DNA from 3 places in the Bradyrhizobium sp. AZCC 1588 genome. Region 1 is predicted to be linked to each of the others. Evidence: riboswitches for the same ligand, from Rfam matches in the RefSeq annotation. Region 1 holds a riboswitch; each other region holds the start of a gene.
The links. A riboswitch is a leader RNA that binds a small molecule or an ion and turns the genes downstream of it on or off. The one in region 1 is predicted to bind cobalamin.

Region 1 (5,636 bases):
GACCCTCCCGCAGCGCTGCCTCGTCGATCTGGATCATGCCGGCGCCGGCAGCTTCGAGATCGGTAACCTCGTCGCGGATCGCGAGCGCGATCTGCCGGCAGGCTTCGCTGCGCGGAATGTCGTCGCGGACGAACGACCAGTTCAGAATGGTGACTGGGCCGGTGAGCATCGCCTTCATCGGCTTTGTCGTCAGCGACTGGGCGTATTGCCACCACTCGACCGTCATCGGCTTCGGGCGAGAGACGTCGCCGAACAGCACAGGCGGGCGAACGTAGCGCGATCCGTAGGATTGCACCCAGCCGTGCGTAGTGAAGGCAAAGCCCGCCAGCTGTTCGCCGAAATACTGCACCATGTCGTTGCGCTCGAATTCGCCATGCACAAGCACGTCCAGCCCGATATTTTCCTGCCAGCGCACGGTGCGGGCGGTCTGGTTCTGCAGGTAGAGCTTGTAGGCTTCATCCGTCAGGGCGCCCCTGGCGTGCGCGGAGCGGGCGTTCCTGACGTCGGCGGTTTGCGGGAACGAGCCGATGGTCGTGGTCGGGAACGCCGGCAGGTTGAAGCGCTCGCGCTGGACGGTGGCGCGTTCAGCGAAGATGCTGGCGCGGAAGCGCATCGGTTCATCGATGCTGGCAACGCGTGCCGCTACCTTCGCATCGTGAATGCGCGGCGACGCCTTGCGGGAGGTCGCCGCCTGATCCGATGCCTTCAGGCTGGCTTCGACTGCTCTGCGGTCATCGGCGAGTGCCGTTCCGAGCGTGGCCAGTTCTTCGAGCTTTTGTATCGAAAACGCCAGCCAGCTCTTGATTTCGGGATCGAGCCCGGTCTCCAGTGCCAGATCGATAGGGACATGCAGCAGCGAACAGGAGGGGGCGATCTGCACGCGATGCTTGCCAAGTTTGGCGATCACGGGCTCGAGCCGGTCGAGAAGCCGGCTCAAATCCGCGCGCCAGATGTTACGGCCATCGATGATTCCGAGCGACAGCACGCGGTCATCAGGGAAGCCGGCAAGCTCGTCGATCTGCTCCGGCGCGCGCACGAGGTCGAGATGCAGGCCGGCGACGGGCAGGGATAGCGCGGTGTCGCGGTTGGCGCCGAGCCCGCCAAAATAGGTCGTCAGCATGATCCTGAGCTGCGGTACGGCGCTCGCGATCTCCGCATAGGCATAATGCAGCGCCTGCTGGGCGACGATGTCGAGGTCGAGCACCAGACACGGCTCGTCGATCTGCACCCATTCCGCGCCCCGGTAGGCAAGTTCGCGGAGAACCTCGACGTAAACCGGCATCAAGCGATCAAGCAGGGACAGCGGATTGAAACCGGCATCCTTGCTCTTGGCGAGTTTGAGAAACGTGACGGGGCCGACCAGCACGGGGCGGGTTTGATAGCCCAGCGCCTTGGCTTCCTCGTATTCCTCGATCGGCTTGCGCGAGGCGAGAGTGAACTGCTGATCCTTCGCCAGTTCGGGCACCATGTAGTGGTAGTTGGTGTCGAACCATTTTGTCATCTCGAGCGCCGGCACGCCGTGCGTGGCGCCATGTCCGTGATGGGCATGGCCGCAGCTCGCCTCATGCGCCTTGCCTTGCGCGCCGCGGGCCATCGCGAAGTAAGTCGCAAGCGAGACCGGCCCGCCGTTCCAGCGATAGATCTCCGGGATTGCGCCTATCATCACTGATGTGTCGAGCACCTGGTCGTAGAACGAGAAATCGTTCGACGGGATCACGCTGACGCCGAGCTTTTTCTGGCGCGCCCAGTTGGCGGCGCGAAGGCCGACGCCGGTTTCGATCAGCGCCTTCTCGTCGGTTGCGCCCGACCAGAAACTCTCCAGCGCGAATTTCAGCTCGCGGCGCGGACCGATGCGCGGCGTGCCGAGGGAGGCAACGGAAAGTGAAGAAGTGGAGATGGTGGAAGAAGACGTAGCTTTGGAAGAAGACATGGCTTAACCCCAAAAGTTGGGGGCAAAGGCCGAAGTGACACGTCTGGATTTTTCGCGGACGGCAGAGCGCGCGCGGAAAATCGCAACCGCACCACCGGGACACCCCGCCCGAGGACGTGTATGTTGTCGAGGCAGGTCTCCTGGCTCGCGGGTCAATGCTGCTGTCCGGCCTTCCCGAAACCTTGCGAGGTCTCAGTGACTTTGTTGGACAGCGGCTCGCTGCTTACAGTTGCGGGGGCAGCTCCGGCTTTGGCTTTTCGGCCGCACCGGCTTCCCTCTTAGCTTCGGAAGAACGTCTCCCGAAGAACCACGACGGGTCCACTTATCGGCAACGCGGCAGGCACGTCAACTCGACGACATTCACCGGTGCGTTGTGATCGTTGTTCACAGCCATAGGGTTCCGTCGCCGAAATTCTTGCACATCGCCCGCTCGCCCCATTGACAGCCGCATCCGAATAACACGAGATATAGCCGTCACGGTCCGCCATGGCCCAACACATGGTGGCTAAGAGGGAAGCCGGTGATCGCGCGAAAGCGCGAAAATCCGGCGCTGCCCCCGCAACTGTAAGCAGTGAGTTGCTCCCGAATCTTACGTCACTGATGCGGCATCGCATTGGGAAGACACGGGAACAACGGCGACCTGCGAGCCAGGAGACCTGCCGCGACACCGAAGAAAACGTCCACGGGCGGGGTGTCCCGGCGGCGCTTGCAGATTCGTGCCCGCGTTTTCGCGTGGGCTAAAGCTGTAGCGTCTTCAGACATCCGGCCCCAACACCATCACGGGGTCTCTTGATGTCACTCTCTCTCGATCGCGAAGCCAACGCCGCTCCATTCATCCGACTGCGTCCCGAATCGCTTGCCGCCTCGGAAGCGCAGCCGCCGATGCAGGTGATTCGCCGCAACGGCACGGTTTCGAAATTCGACGCGAGCAAGATTTCGGTGGCGATGACCAAGGCGTTTCTCGCGGTCGAGGGACATGGCGCGGCGGCCTCCCGCCGCGTGCATGAAATCGTCGAGCAACTGACCGCCGAAGTCGTCGGCGCGCTGTCGCGCCGGATGAGCGAGGGCCGCACCTTTCATATCGAGGACGTGCAGGACCAGGTTGAACTTGCCCTGATGCGCAGCGAGCATCACAAGGTCGCGCGCGCCTATGTGCTCTATCGCGAGGAACGCACGCGCCAGCGTGCCGGACAGGACGTGGCCAAGGCCGCCCAGCCATCGGGGAAGCCCTCGTTACGTGTCACGCTGGCCAGCGGCGCGCAGGTCCCCCTCGACATCGCGCGGCTGACGCTGATCATCGAAGAAGCCTGCACTGGCCTCGAGGGCGTCGGCGCCACGGCGGTGCTCGCCGAGACGCAGCGCAATCTCTATGATGGCATCAGCGAGGACGAACTGGCGCTGGCGTCGGTGATGGCCGCGCGCACGCTGGTGGAGCAGGAGCCGAACTACGCCTATGTCAGCGCGCGGCTCTTGCTCGACAAGCTGCGCACCGAGGTGCTGTCTTTCGTGCATGATACGCCGACGAGCGCGTCGCAGGCCGAGATGGCCGAGCGCTACGGCGAGTACTTTCCGGCCTATATCAAGGCCGGCATCAACGCCGAACTGCTCGATCCCGATCTGGCACGCTTCGACCTGAAAAAGCTTGCTGCCGCGTTGAAGCCGGAACGCGACCTGGCGTTTCAGTTCCTGGGTCTGCAGACGCTGTACGATCGCTATTTCCTGCATGTGCACGGCAACCGGATCGAGCTGCCGCAGGCGTTCTTCATGCGCGTCGCGATGGGGCTGGCCGTCCGCGAGATCGACCGCGAGGCGCGCGCCATCGAGTTCTACGATCTCTTATCGTCGTTCGACTTCATGGCCTCGACGCCGACGCTGTTCAATTCCGGCACGCTGCGGCCGCAATTGTCGTCCTGCTTCCTCACCACCATCGCCGACGATCTCGACGGCATCTTCAAGTCGGTCAAGGACAATGCGCTGCTTGCAAAATATTCCGGCGGACTCGGCAACGACTGGACCCGCGTGCGTGGGCTCGGCGCGCACATCAAGGGCACCAATGGCGAAAGCCAGGGCGTGGTGCCGTTTCTAAAGGTGGCCAATGACACCGCGATCGCCGTCAACCAGGGCGGCAAGCGCAAGGGCGCAGTCTGCGCCTATCTCGAAACCTGGCATATCGACATCGAGGAATTTTTGGACCTGCGCAAGAACACCGGCGACGACCGCCGCCGCACCCATGACATGAACACCGCGAACTGGGTGCCGGACCTGTTCATGCAGCGCGTCGAGGCCGGCGGCGAATGGACGCTGTTCTCGCCGGACGAGACGCCCGACCTGCATGACCTCTACGGCAACGCATTCGCCGAGCGTTACGCGGCTTACGAAGCAAGGGCGGCGCGGGGCGAGATCCGCGTGTTCAAGCAGATCCGCGCCACGGATCTGTGGCGCAGGATGCTGACCATGCTGTTTGAGACCGGGCATCCCTGGATCACGTTCAAAGATCCCTGCAATCTGCGCTCGCCGCAGCGCCATGCCGGCGTGATTCATTCCTCGAACCTCTGCACGGAAATCACGCTCAATACCTCCGACGAGGAAACCGCCGTCTGCAATCTCGGCTCGATCAACCTGCTCCACCATGTGCGGGAAGGCCGGCTGGACCAGGCGCGGCTGCAACGCAGTGTGACGACGGCAATGCGCATGCTCGACAACGTCATCGACATCAATTTCTATACCATCCCCGAAGCGCGACGTTCGAACCTGCGGCACCGCCCGGTCGGTCTCGGGCTGATGGGATTTCAGGATGCGCTGCAGGCGATGCGGATTGCGATGGCTTCCGATGCGGCGGTGACGTTCGCCGATACCAGCATGGAGATGATTTCCTATTACGCCATTTCGGCCTCCGTCGATCTCGCCGCCGAGCGCGGGCGCTATCCGTCGTTCGATGGCTCACTGTGGAGCCGCGGTATTTTGCCGATCGATTCGATCGAACTGTTGGCCGAAGCCCGCGGTGGTCTCGCGATGGACCGCGGCATGACGCTCGACTGGGATAGCTTGCGCGAGCGGGTCAAATCGACCGGCATGCGCAATTCGAACGTGATGGCGATCGCGCCGACCGCGACGATTTCCAACATCTGCGGCGTCGCGCAGTCGATCGAGCCCGCCTACCAGAACCTTTACGTCAAATCCAACATGTCCGGCGACTTCACCGTGGTGAACGAGTTTCTGGTCCGCGACCTCAAGGCGCGCGGACTGTGGGACGAGGTGATGGTCAACGACCTCAAATATTTCGACGGCAGCTTGGGGGCCATCGATCGCATTCCCGACGACCTCAAGGCGCTCTATGCCACCGCGTTCGAGATCGACAGCGCCTGGCTGATCGAGGCGGCGTCGCGGCGGCAGAAATGGATCGACCAGTCGCAGTCGCTCAACCTCTATATCGCCAATCCTAGCGGCAAGAAGCTCGATGCGCTCTATCGGTTGGCGTGGGCGCGCGGGTTGAAGACGACCTATTACCTGCGCTCGCGCAGCGCGACGCATGTCGAAAAGTCCACGCTCCGGGGGACCGACGGCAAGCTCAACAGCGTCGCGTCCGCGGCGATGATGGCTCCAGCCCCAATCATCGTCGCGCCGGCCGCCACCGCGCCGGATTTAACCGGTGCGGTGGCGTGTTCGATCGACAATCCCGAATGCGAAGCCTGCCAGTAAGCAGCAA
Region 2 (5,636 bases), 460 kb from region 1:
CACGCGCCAGCGCCACGCGGCTGCGCTCGCCGCCGGACAACTCGGTGACGCGGCGATCGCTGAACTCCATCACGTCGACCGCCTGCATCGCGCGCAGCACGGCCTCGGCGTCTTTCGGCGACAGCCGCGCCGGATCGGTTGCGCCATGCGGGTAGCGGCCGAGCGCCACGATATCGCGCGCCGGCAGCGGCCAATGCACGAGATGCCCCTGCGGCAGATAACCGAAACGTTTGGCGCGCTCGCGCAGCGGCAGCGAGGCCAGCGCATCGCCGCCGACCGCGATCTCGCCTTCGGAGGGGATTAGCCCGGCCAGCGCCCGCAACAACGTCGTCTTACCGGCGCCGTTCGGGCCGACCAGCGCCACCAGGTGTCCCGCCGATAGCGCCAGCGAAACGTCCCTCAGCACGACGCGGCCGGCGAGCCGCACGCCGAGTCTCCTTGCGATCAGCAGCGCAGCCTCGCTCATGCGACGCCTCCGCCGAGCGCGCGGCGTTCGCGCATGATCAGATAGAGGAAGAACGGCACGCCGATGATCGAGGTCAGCACGCCGACCTTGATGTCCGACGTCGAGGGAATGATGCGCACCGCAATATCGGCAGCTAGCAATAGCGCCGAGCCTGCGAGTGCGCTCGGCACCAACAGCCGCCCGGGATCGTGGCCGATCAACGGCCGCATCAGATGCGGCGCGACCAGGCCGATGAAACCGATGGTGCCGGTGACGGCGACCGCGCCGCCGACACCGAGCGCGACGCCCGAAATCACGAATAACCGTAAGCGCCCGACATCGACGCCGAGGCTCTGCGCGGTTTCCTCGCCCAGGCTCAGCGCCCGAAAGGCATGGCGCTGGCTGAACAGCATCAGCGCGCCGGCAATGATGAAGGGAAACGCCAGCATCACATGCTGAAAGCTGCGGTCCTCCAGCGAGCCGAGCAGCCAGAATGCGATCTCCAGCACCACGAAGGGATTGCTGGAGAGGTTCATCACCAGCGCGGTGGCAGCGCCCGCAAAGCTCGAAATCGCCAGTCCCGACAGAATGAGGATCAGCAAACCCGCATTGCGGCCGGCGATCGAGAGCAGCACGAACACCGAAGCGAATGCCGCAACGATCGCCGCGACCGGGAGCGCATAGGAGCGCACGTCGGCCAGCCCGAGCGCGATCACCAGCACTGCGCCGAACGCGGCCGATTGCGGCGCGCCGAACAGCGAGGGCGAAGCCAGCGGATTGCGGAGCAAACCCTGCAGCGACGCGCCTGACAGCCCGAGAATGGCACCGATTGCGAGCGCCAGCAGCGTGCGCGGCAGGCGGATTTCCCGCACGATGACCTGCGCCACCTCGCTGCCGCCGCCGAACAGCGCTTCCGCCACCGCAAGCGGCGACAGCCGCACCGGCCCGATGCCGAGCGAGATCAGCATCAAGAGCGCAACGAGGGCGGCAAGCGCCGCGGTCGCGCCGATCCGCCGGCGCGCGGCTTCCTCATTGGTCAGGGTTACGGCCTCAACACTCATCGATCGTCCTAAAGCAGGTTTACCCGCCCCGGTACAGACGGCGGGCAGGCGTGCTCATGCGGCAAAAATAGCGCACTCGTCCAGTGAGGATCGCCGGACGCCCCGGGGCGCATTGACTCGGACTTTGACAAACTTCTACCATAGTTCCCGACGGTTCCCGTTTGGGGATCAAAAGGGAATGCGGTGCGGGGAAATCCCCCAATTCCGCGGCTGCCCCCGCAACTGTAAGCGGCGAATCCTTCGTCATAAGCCACTGGGCATCTCGGTCCTGGGAAGGCGACGATGGGGTAACGACCCGCGAGCCAGGAGACCTGCCGTCAGCCGTGGTCACACGCGAAGATGTCGGTCGGGGAGTACAGACATTAGCTTCACCAGAGCTGCTCAAAGCACATGGTGAGACTTGGTTCGCTGTGACGTGCCACTGACGTCATACCGAGGTCCAAGTCATGTCTTTCACCAACAGAGCCGCAAGGCGCCGCCGCTTTTGGCTCGCTTCCAGTTTTCTCGTTCCCATCGTGTCGCTCGGCATTTCCGGCGCGCACGCGCAGACGCCGGAGCCATTGCCGCCGATCGAGGTAACTTCGCCTACCGACCCGAACCGGACCCGCGCCAAGCCGACCTATGATGAACCATCGACCTCGCGCCGCATCGTGCCCGCGGCTGCACCGTCGACCGGCACGCGACCTGCGGCGGGGACCGGCTCGAACGTCGCATCGCAAAGGGCCCCGCAAGGCGCAGGCGGCGGACGGCAGTTCTCCGGCATCGTCGGCACGTCCGCAACCGTCATTACCGCGGACGACATTGCGCATTCGCCGGCGCAGACCTTGCCCGACATCATCGCGCAGGTGCCGGGCGTGCAATTGACCAGCCTTTACGGCGGTGTGAACGGCGCCAAGACGTCCGTCGACCTCCGCGGCTTCGGCGCCTTCGCGACGGCCAATAGCCTCGTCCTGATCAATGGCCGCAGGCTCAACGATATCGATATGGCCGGCGTCGATCTTTCGACCATTCCGCTCAATTCGATCGAACGGATCGAAATCACCCGTGGCAACAGCGGCGCGGTGCTCTACGGCGACAACGCGGTCGGCGGCGTCGTCAACATCGTCCTGAAGGACGGCGCCGGCGGCCCGCCTGTCGCGATTCGCAGCGAAGCCGGCGTCGGCTCGTTCAACCAGCGGCTTGCGAACATTTCGACCGCGACCAACTACGGACCTTGGTCGACGTCCTTCTATGGCAACGCCATCAAGTCTGATGGTTACCGGGTCAACAACGCCCTCGACCAGCGCAACGGGGTCGGCAATCTCAATTATACCACACCGGACCTCAAGGCCTTCCTTACAGTGACCGGTGACGACCAGAAGCTCGGCTTCCCGGGCGGACGCACCGTCGATCCCTCAATCGGACTCAATCAACTCGTCACTGATCGCAGGGGCACCAATACGCCGTTCGACTACGGCAATCAGCAGGGCGCCAGCGCAACCACCGGCTTTACCAAGACGATCATGAACGGCGTCGACCTCATCGTCGACGGCGGCTTTCGGAAGAAGGACACGCAAAGCGGTTTCTTCGGTGCGGTACCGTTTGCGTCGCCGCTGCCGAGCTTCTCCTCGACCTATAACGATGCGGCACTGCAGACCTGGTCGATCACGCCGCGACTGAGCGTCAAGAACTCGATCCTCGGGATGCCCTCACAGATCCTGACCGGCATCGATTATTACGATGCGACGTTCAACCAGGAACGCGGGGCGTTCAAAGGCCTTCCGCCTACCCACATCTACGATCTGTCGCAACAGACGGTGGCGGGCTATTGGCAGCAAACCGTCGGTCTGTTGCCGACGACGGATTTCTCCTATGGCGCCAGGATTCAAAACACCAGCCTGAGTGCCCGGGATCGGTTTGATCCCAATGCGCCCGGTTGCGCCATGTTCTTCAATTGCAGCCCAGCGGCCTCTCCGTTGGACAGCAACGAAACACAATACGCGCTGCATGCTGGGCTCGAGCATCGATTCAATAGCGTGTTCTCGGTATTCGGCCGCGCCGCGCGCGCATTCCGTACCCCGACCGTCGACGAGCGCGTCTCCAGCGGCCCCTTCTTCGTTCCAGGGACTTTCGAGTTGAAGACGCAGACCTCCCACGACATCGAGGGCGGCTTCCGCATCAAGAGCGGTGGCTTCCAGATGCAATCGAGCATCTACAACATGGACCTCGAGAACGAGATCCATTTCATCCCGGCGCTGTTTTTCAACGTCAACCTCGGTCCGACCCGCCGCTACGGCTCGGAGACCAGCGCTTCGCTGCGTGTCAGTGACACGGTGACGCTCCGCGGCGGCGTGGCCTACACCCGCGCTGTCTTCCGCGAGGGTGCATTCGCCGGCAATGACGTGCCGCTGGTGTCGCGTTACACCGCAAGCGGCGGCGTGACCTGGAACATCTGGCAGAACTATCTGGTGTTCGACGCCACGGTGCGGGCCTGGAGCGAACGCATCATGGACAATGACCAGGCCAATACCCAGCACCGCATTCCGGCGGACGCCACCGTCGATTTGAAACTGAGCGGCGCCTACGACCGCTTCTTCTGGTCTGTCGGCGTGAATAATCTGTTCAACGCGCTCTATTACGACTACGCGATCGCGAGCTCGTTCACGCCTGGCCGCTTCGCGGCCTATCCACTCCCGGGCCGCACCTTCATGGTGAAGGCCGGCGCGACGTTCTGACCGATACAGCCGGTTCGGCTTGCTGCCGGACCGGCTCGACCTGCCGTGTTCCCCGCCAGCCTTTCATATCAAGGCAGATTCTGTCAGAAACTGCGCCATTTTCGACCGAAAATAACGTCCTCTGCGCGCCGATCCGTGGTAAATGGGCCACAGACCGCTCGACGATATCAGTCGTGATTTCAGAGGTATGACATGAATGATGAGCCGAAGAGCGCCGCCGAGCTGAAAGAAATGAGGCTCAACCGCAAGCGCGCCCAGGAAGTCGATGGCATCAAGGCAATGGCCGAGATCGCGGCTGCCGATATCGCGATCCGCAAGCGAACCGAGAAGCTGCGCGCGCTGCGTCTGGCGAAGGAAGCGGCAGACCGCGCAAATCCGCCGGAATCGAAAGTCAAGGGCAAGACCAGAGCCAGGATTGCGAAAAGAGGCTGACTTGAAATGACGAAAGAGGATCGCGATCGCGCCCAGGCGCGCTTCGACAAGGCTGCCAAGGCGGCTCAGGACGCAAAGTCCGGCAAGGCCGAACGCGACGCAGCGGCGAAAGCCGTGCTCGACAATATGGCGAAGCTGAAGGCATTGCGGCTCGCGCGCGAAGCAGCCGAGCCGAAACGTGCGCCCGCCACAAAGGCCGCAAAGAAGGCGCGCAGCAGCGCAAAGCGGCCCGACGAGAAGCCGGTGGCCCTGTCCGAGTGGCTGGCGAGCCAGCAGAACGGCGGACGACGAACCTGAGATCGGCCGATCGAGCTCAAAGATCCGGCGTTACGCCGGCCCCGGCCAATCGATCATCGATCGCGTCTTGTTCTCGGCATCGTAAACCTGCACCTGAAGCATCTGGAAGCGGTTCTTCAACGCCATGCCCGCTTCCTCGGCCGCCTCCACCGTATCGTGGTGCGACTTGAAGTGGCCATCGACGACCAGCGAATAACCGGTGGTCGGAGCCTTGTCGGCGCGGAGGATCTTGCGCTGTTGCGGTTCATCGAGCGCAATGCGGGGCTTCTTCATACTGGCTCCATGTGATGCCCTTCGAGCTGAAGCCGAAAAAAGGGCGGGAAGAATCGTTTGACCGGCGCTAGGATACCTTCCGGCCGCGATTAGATTGAGGTCATGCCGTTACCCTGAGTCGGCATGCAGCGCAAACGCCGATTGATCCGGCGAAGAAGCATCACTTTGGTGAAATCATATGGGCGGAACAGGCAGGAAGAACAGCGAGCCTCCGAAACAAGGCGATGCCAAACCGAAGAAGCCGCCGCGCCCGCCGGTTGAGGAGGAGGAGGACCACGAGGACGGCGACATCGCTACGCCGAAGCGGGACCGTTATGGTCCTGATGATGAGCCGTTGTAGCCTCATAAAAGTTGGTAGCCCGTAGGGTGGGCTAATCCTACTGCGTCACGAGCGCTTTCTGACATATCGAGCGG
Region 3 (5,636 bases), 4.6 Mb from region 1:
AGCACGGCCTTGCGCCGAACACGCCGGCGCTGTTTGCGGAATCCCTGGGCCGCGCCGATGAGCGGCTCGTCCGCACGACGATCGCACAGCTTGCGGACCAGCTTGCAAGAGGAGGCGCCGCGACGACGGCCGCCGTAATCCTGTTCGGTGCCTTGGCGGGAGAGTCTTCGTCATGACGCCGCTGCTGAGCCTCGCTCGCCCCTTTACGCATGCTCTTCCGAAGGGGCAATTTTTTTCACCAACGCCGTCGGATGTGACGGCAGGAAGGACGTAAGGCCATGCATATCGAACCGGAAATCGTGACGGGCGCAAAACTCGTGCTGAGCTATGCAACGGGAATTGCCGCGGGCGGTGTTGCGCTCAAGCTTGCGTTCGATGCCGTGCGCGAGCAGGGCGTCGCTTCGTTCGTTGTGCGTACAATTGCGACGACCGCGCTGGTGTTCTCATTTTTCGAGATCCTTCCGCACTTCCGGGTCGGAGTCTCCGAGGTGCACTTCATCCTCGGCTCCACACTGTTCCTGCTGTTCGGTGCCGCACCCGCCGCGTTTGGGCTGGCGCTCGGTCTTCTGCTGCAAGGCCTGTTCTTTGTACCGGCGGACCTGCCACAATACGGCATGAACGTGACGACGCTGCTGGTGCCGCTGTTCGCGATCCAGGCGCTGGCCCAGCGCGTTATTCCCCGCAACACCGCCTATGTTGATCTCCAGTATCGCCAGGCGCTGGCGCTTTCCACCGCCTATCAGTCCGGCATCGTGGCATGGGTCGCGTTCTGGGCGCTCTATGGTGCGGGCTTTGGCGCCACCAACCTCGCCAACATTGCGACCTTCGCGGGATCCTACGCGGTGGTCATCGTGATCGAGCCGCTGGCGGATCTCGCCGTGCTCGCGCTGGCAAAGTCACTGCGCGGCGTTACGGCCGATGGCTTTGTTACGCCGCGCCTGCACAACGCTGCATAGAGACGACGTGAGGGGCGGTCGTTTACGGCCGCCCTTCGCTGAAGGCATGCTGACGCTCTCCTTGATAGGCATCGGCTGCGGCGATCCCGGGCAGCTCACGCTTGCCGCGATCCGCGCGATCAACGCCGCCGATCTCGTCCTCATCCCGCGCAAGGGCACCGCGAAATCCGATCTCGCGGAATTGCGGCGGACGATCTGCGCCGACGTGCTCACCAACGACAAGACGCGCATCGCGGAGTTCGACCTGCCTGTGCGCGACGCCGGTGAGGCGGATTACCGCAAGGGCGTCGACGACTGGCACGATGCCGTCGCCGCGACCTGGTCGCAAGCGATCGCGGGCGATCTTGGAAGCACGGGACGCGTTGCGCTGCTGATCTGGGGCGACCCGTCGCTCTACGATTCCAGCCTGCGGATCGCGCGACGGCTTGACCCGTTCCCGACGGTCGAGGTCGTTCCGGGCATCACGTCGATCCAGACGCTGTGTGCAGCGCATGCGCTGCCGCTCAACGACATCGGCGAGCCCTTCCTGGTCACGACAGGCCGGCGGTTGCGCGAAGGCGGCTGGCCTGATGGCACCGATACCGTGGTCGTGATGCTCGACGGCGGCGCGGCCTTTCAGTCGCTGGAGCCGAAGGGACTGCACATCTGGTGGGGCGCCTATCTCGGCATGCCCGATCAAATCATCATCTCCGGTGAGCTCGCCGAGGTGGGGCCTCGCATCGTCGCTGCGCGGCAGGAGGCGCGCGAGCGGCAAGGCTGGATTATGGATAGCTACATTCTCAAACGCGGGTCGTGACGCGGCTGACCGGCCCGCGCGAACGCAGATCATTCAGAGGCAGGACAACATGCTCCCCGATTGGGTTTACCAAAAATGCCCCGGCGTCTCGGCCGTGCATCGCGAGGCGGCGTTGGCCCGCCAGGCGCAGCTGACAAAACCGATCGGCGCGCTCGGCCGGCTCGAGCACATTGCGATCGAACTTGCCGGCTTGCAGCAGACGGAGCGCCCGCGGGCGGGGGGCGTGCGGATCGTCATTTTTGCCGGTGATCACGGGATCGTGGCGCAGGGCGTGTCGGCCTATCCACAGGAGGTGACCATCGCGATGATGGCGAACTTCGCCGCGGGCGGCGCCGCGATCTCGGTTCTGGCGCGCGAATTGGGTTCGAGTCTCGAGGTCGTCGACGCCGGCACGCTGGCGGAATCGCCGCTGGCGGGCATTGTCACCGACAAGCCGCGCTGCGGCAGCCGCGATTTCAGCGTGGAGGCGGCGCTTGAGCCGGCGGAGTTGGCCTTTGCGTTCGAATGCGGGAGGCGGGCCGTGTTGCGCGCGGAGGCCGGGCAGCCAGATCTTCTCATCTTCGGCGAGATGGGTATAGGCAATACCACGACATCGGCGGCGATCGCCTCGGCCTTGCTCGGCGTGAGCGCGGAGGAGGTTGCCGGCAGTGGCACAGGTGTCGATGCCGCCGGCCGGGTCCGCAAGGCGCGTTTGATCGATGCCGCGTTGGCGCGGCATGGTCTCACGGGTGCCTCTGCCGAAAGAATCCTGTGTGCGGTCGGCAGTCTCGAGATCGCGGCCATTTGCGGTGCAATCATCGCGGCCGCGCAGCGTCGCATTCCAGTCCTGATCGACGGCTTCATCGTCTCGGTGGCGGCCTTGACGGCGGTGCGTCTCAATCGGTCGTGTCAGCCCTTTCTTCTGCCCTCGCATCAATCGGCGGAGCAGGGACACCGCTTGGTTCTTGGGGCCCTTAATGTACATCCGCTGGTCAGTCTGGATCTCAGGCTCGGCGAGGGATCGGGTGCCGCGATCGCATTGCCGCTGGTGCGGCTTGCATGCGCCCTGCACAACGGCATGGCGACTTTTGCGCAGGCCAATGTGCCGGATCGTCCAGCCGGATGACGGCGGTTTAGCCAACGCGCTGATTGACCGACACCACCCGCCACCCCATCGACAGTCGGTCGATGCGGGTGAGGGACAATGGGTCGATCACGAAGCGCAAGGCGGACTCTGGCGTGAGGTCGAGCGCGATGCACAGCGCGGCGCGGATGGTGCCGGAATGGACGACAAGGGTTGCCGAACCCGCCGCGAGCTGGCCGAGGCCCCGCTGAACCCTGACGATCTGGTCTTTAAAGCTCTCGCCGCCCGGCGGCCGCGAACGTGCGGGGTCACTCCAGAATCTTGCGTAGCCTTCGCCGCCGGCGGCCGCGAGGTCGTCATGGCGTTTTCCGGTCCAGTCGCCAAAATCCTGCTCCCGGAGTTCGCTCACCAGGATCGGATCAAGCCCCAGCGCGCGGGCCGTATCGACGGTGCGCCGCGACGGGCTTGCGTGGCTCGCAGCGCCCTTCGGGAGATGTTGTCGCAGCGCGTCCAGTTGCGTCCGGTCGCTGAGATCGGCCGGAGCGTCCGAAGCGTGAATCGTCCCTGCGATGCCGTCGACGACGGCATGCCGGACCAGCCAGAGGAAGGATTCACCTTCCATTCAACGTCTCCAGGGATGTCTGAACTGCGATGCCTGCGATAGCACTTTTGGCTGAGCCGTTGTCAATGCAGGCCGTCGCTCCATACGAACGTCGCACCGGCGACTGCACATTGACTCTGCGTTCGACTTAATCCTAGATGGTTCCGACGGTTTCCCCTTACGGGGATGAAAAGGGAATGCGGTGCGAGGAGGTTTCCTCAATGCCGTAGCTGCCCCCGCAACTGTGAGCGGAGAATCTTGCGTCACGCGCCACTGGGCATCTCGGTCCCGGGAAGGCGACGCAAGGTAACGACCCGCAAGCCAGGAGACCTGCCGTCAGCCGTGGTCACACGCGAAAATGTCGGTCGGGGAGTACAGACATTCGGCTTCAGCTGAGGCCTCACAGGCCGAAGGTTGAGACCTGGTTCGCTGTGACGTGCCACTGACGTCATACCGAGGTCTCAGCCATGTCCTGTCTCCGTGCCGCGCGGCCGCGCAAGTTCCTGCTCGCGTCCGGCGTTCTCTCTTCTTTTGCTGCCTTCGACATCTCCGCGGTCTGCGCGCAACAGGCGGGCTCCCGCGAGCCATTGCCACCGGTCGAAATTTCTCCGCCCACCGACCAGAAGCGCAAGCAGGCCAAGCCGTCCGGCCGCGACGAGCAGGGCGCGCGCCGCGCGGCGGCAAATAGAGCTGCTTCGCCAGCGACCGCACCGAAGCCGACCGGGGATACGACGCAGACACCGCTCAACACGAACGCCATCGCCGCAAGCGCGTCGCGCCTCGGCCTAGCTGTGCGTGAAGTGCCTGCGACCGTGGAGGTGATCTCGGCCGAGACGATCCGCGAGCAGGGCTATCGGACCGTGTCGGAAGTGGCGCAAGGCGCGGTCGGCGTGACGTCCGGCGACAATCCGGCCGAGCCATCGGCCTTCTCGATGCGCGGCTTTACCAACAGCCAGATCAACGTGCTCTACAACGGCATCAAAATCGGCCCCCAGAACATGACGTCGCGTATCATGGACACGGCCAATCTCGAGGCCGTGGAGTTTCTCAAAGGTCCGGCTTCGCTGCTGTCGGGCGAGGGGGCCAGCGGCGGCGCGATCAATTTCGTCACCAAGCAGCCACACACCGGGCCGATCCGGAACGAGGCCCAATTCTCCTATGACTCGCTGAACTCGTTCCGCAGCTATTATGGCTCCGGCGGTAGCACCAACGTTCAGGGGCTCGACTACCGGTTCGACATCAGCCGCTCCTCGCTCAACGGCTTTGCCGATGATACCAACACCAAGACGCTGGATATCTCGGGTCAGCTCAACTACCGCATCTCCGACAATCTCAAGGTCTGGGGCGCGATCGAATACCGGGAGGATCGCGGCAAGGCCTATTGGGGCGTACCGCTGGTCCCGGTCGCCTTCAGCGGATCGCATGTCACGACCGGCATCGTCTCGGGAAGCTACGTCTCGAACTACAATGGATCGAACCTCGGCCCGGTTACGATCGACGATCGCACCTTCAACACCAACTACAACGTCCTCGACAATCGCAATGTCGCGAGGGAGGTGTGGCTGCGCGGCGGCTTCGAGCTCAAGCTCGCGCCCGGCCTGACGCTGAGGAGCCAGGCCTACGGCTATGGCGCAGAGCGGGAGTGGTTCAACAACGAGGTCGAGGCGTTCAATGCCAATGTGAACCTGGTCGACCGGGAACGCTTCTACGTGGCGCACAGCCAGAAGCTCGCCGGCAACTTCACCGACCTGACCTGGGATACGAACATCGCCGGCATGGACAACCGCCTGGTGACAACAGTTGCCGCAAGCGGCCTTGATTTCGTCCGACCGGGGGCCGCCAATTTCCCGCACGATCAGGTCACGCTGGTCGATCCTGCCCGCGGGTACTACGGCCTGCTGACGACGCAGCAACAGGCGGCGCGGATTGACAATGAATCGCTGTCGTTCGAGGATCGCCTGAAGATCACGCGGACATTCGCGCTGGTCGGTGGCCTGCGCATGGAGCATATCGGGCTCGATCGTAACTCGACCGATGTGAATGGCGTGGTGAAGGCGGGCTTTCCCTTCTCCAAGTCCTGGACGCCGGTGACGGGGCGCATCGGTTACACCTGGGAGGCGGTCCCGGGGCTGACCTTCTTCAGCCAGTACGCGACCGGCGCCGACGTCTCAGCCAACAACATCTTCCTGCTAGGGCCGCGCCAGCCGCTCGACCTGACGA

Region 2: another riboswitch for cobalamin. It lies ahead of V1277_RS12230 (TonB-dependent receptor); the one in region 1 lies ahead of V1277_RS10030 (ribonucleoside-diphosphate reductase subunit alpha).
Region 3: another riboswitch for cobalamin. It lies ahead of V1277_RS31625 (TonB-dependent receptor); the one in region 1 lies ahead of V1277_RS10030 (ribonucleoside-diphosphate reductase subunit alpha).

What each region holds. Positions count from the first base shown of each region.
Region 1 covers NZ_JAZHSC010000001.1:2,144,451-2,150,086, reverse strand. Annotated here, with positions in the region: gene metE (5-methyltetrahydropteroyltriglutamate--homocysteine S-methyltransferase) at 1-1,930, opposite strand, end outside; cobalamin riboswitch at 2,044-2,257, opposite strand; cobalamin riboswitch at 2,391-2,608, shown strand; gene V1277_RS10030 (ribonucleoside-diphosphate reductase subunit alpha) at 2,723-5,629, shown strand.
Region 2 covers NZ_JAZHSC010000001.1:2,604,161-2,609,796, forward strand. Annotated here, with positions in the region: gene V1277_RS12220 (ABC transporter ATP-binding protein) at 1-466, opposite strand, end outside; gene V1277_RS12225 (FecCD family ABC transporter permease) at 463-1,506, opposite strand; cobalamin riboswitch at 1,641-1,839, shown strand; gene V1277_RS12230 (TonB-dependent receptor) at 1,953-4,220, shown strand; gene V1277_RS12235 (transcriptional regulator) at 4,413-4,652, shown strand; gene V1277_RS12240 (hypothetical protein) at 4,659-4,949, shown strand; gene V1277_RS12245 (hypothetical protein) at 4,980-5,222, opposite strand.
Region 3 covers NZ_JAZHSC010000001.1:6,779,421-6,785,056, reverse strand. Annotated here, with positions in the region: gene cobA (uroporphyrinogen-III C-methyltransferase) at 1-176, shown strand, start outside; gene V1277_RS31645 (energy-coupling factor ABC transporter permease) at 279-956, shown strand; gene cobF (precorrin-6A synthase (deacetylating)) at 1,003-1,752, shown strand; gene cobT (nicotinate-nucleotide--dimethylbenzimidazole phosphoribosyltransferase) at 1,802-2,857, shown strand; gene V1277_RS31630 (histidine phosphatase family protein) at 2,865-3,437, opposite strand; cobalamin riboswitch at 3,568-3,768, shown strand; gene V1277_RS31625 (TonB-dependent receptor) at 3,884-5,636, shown strand, end outside.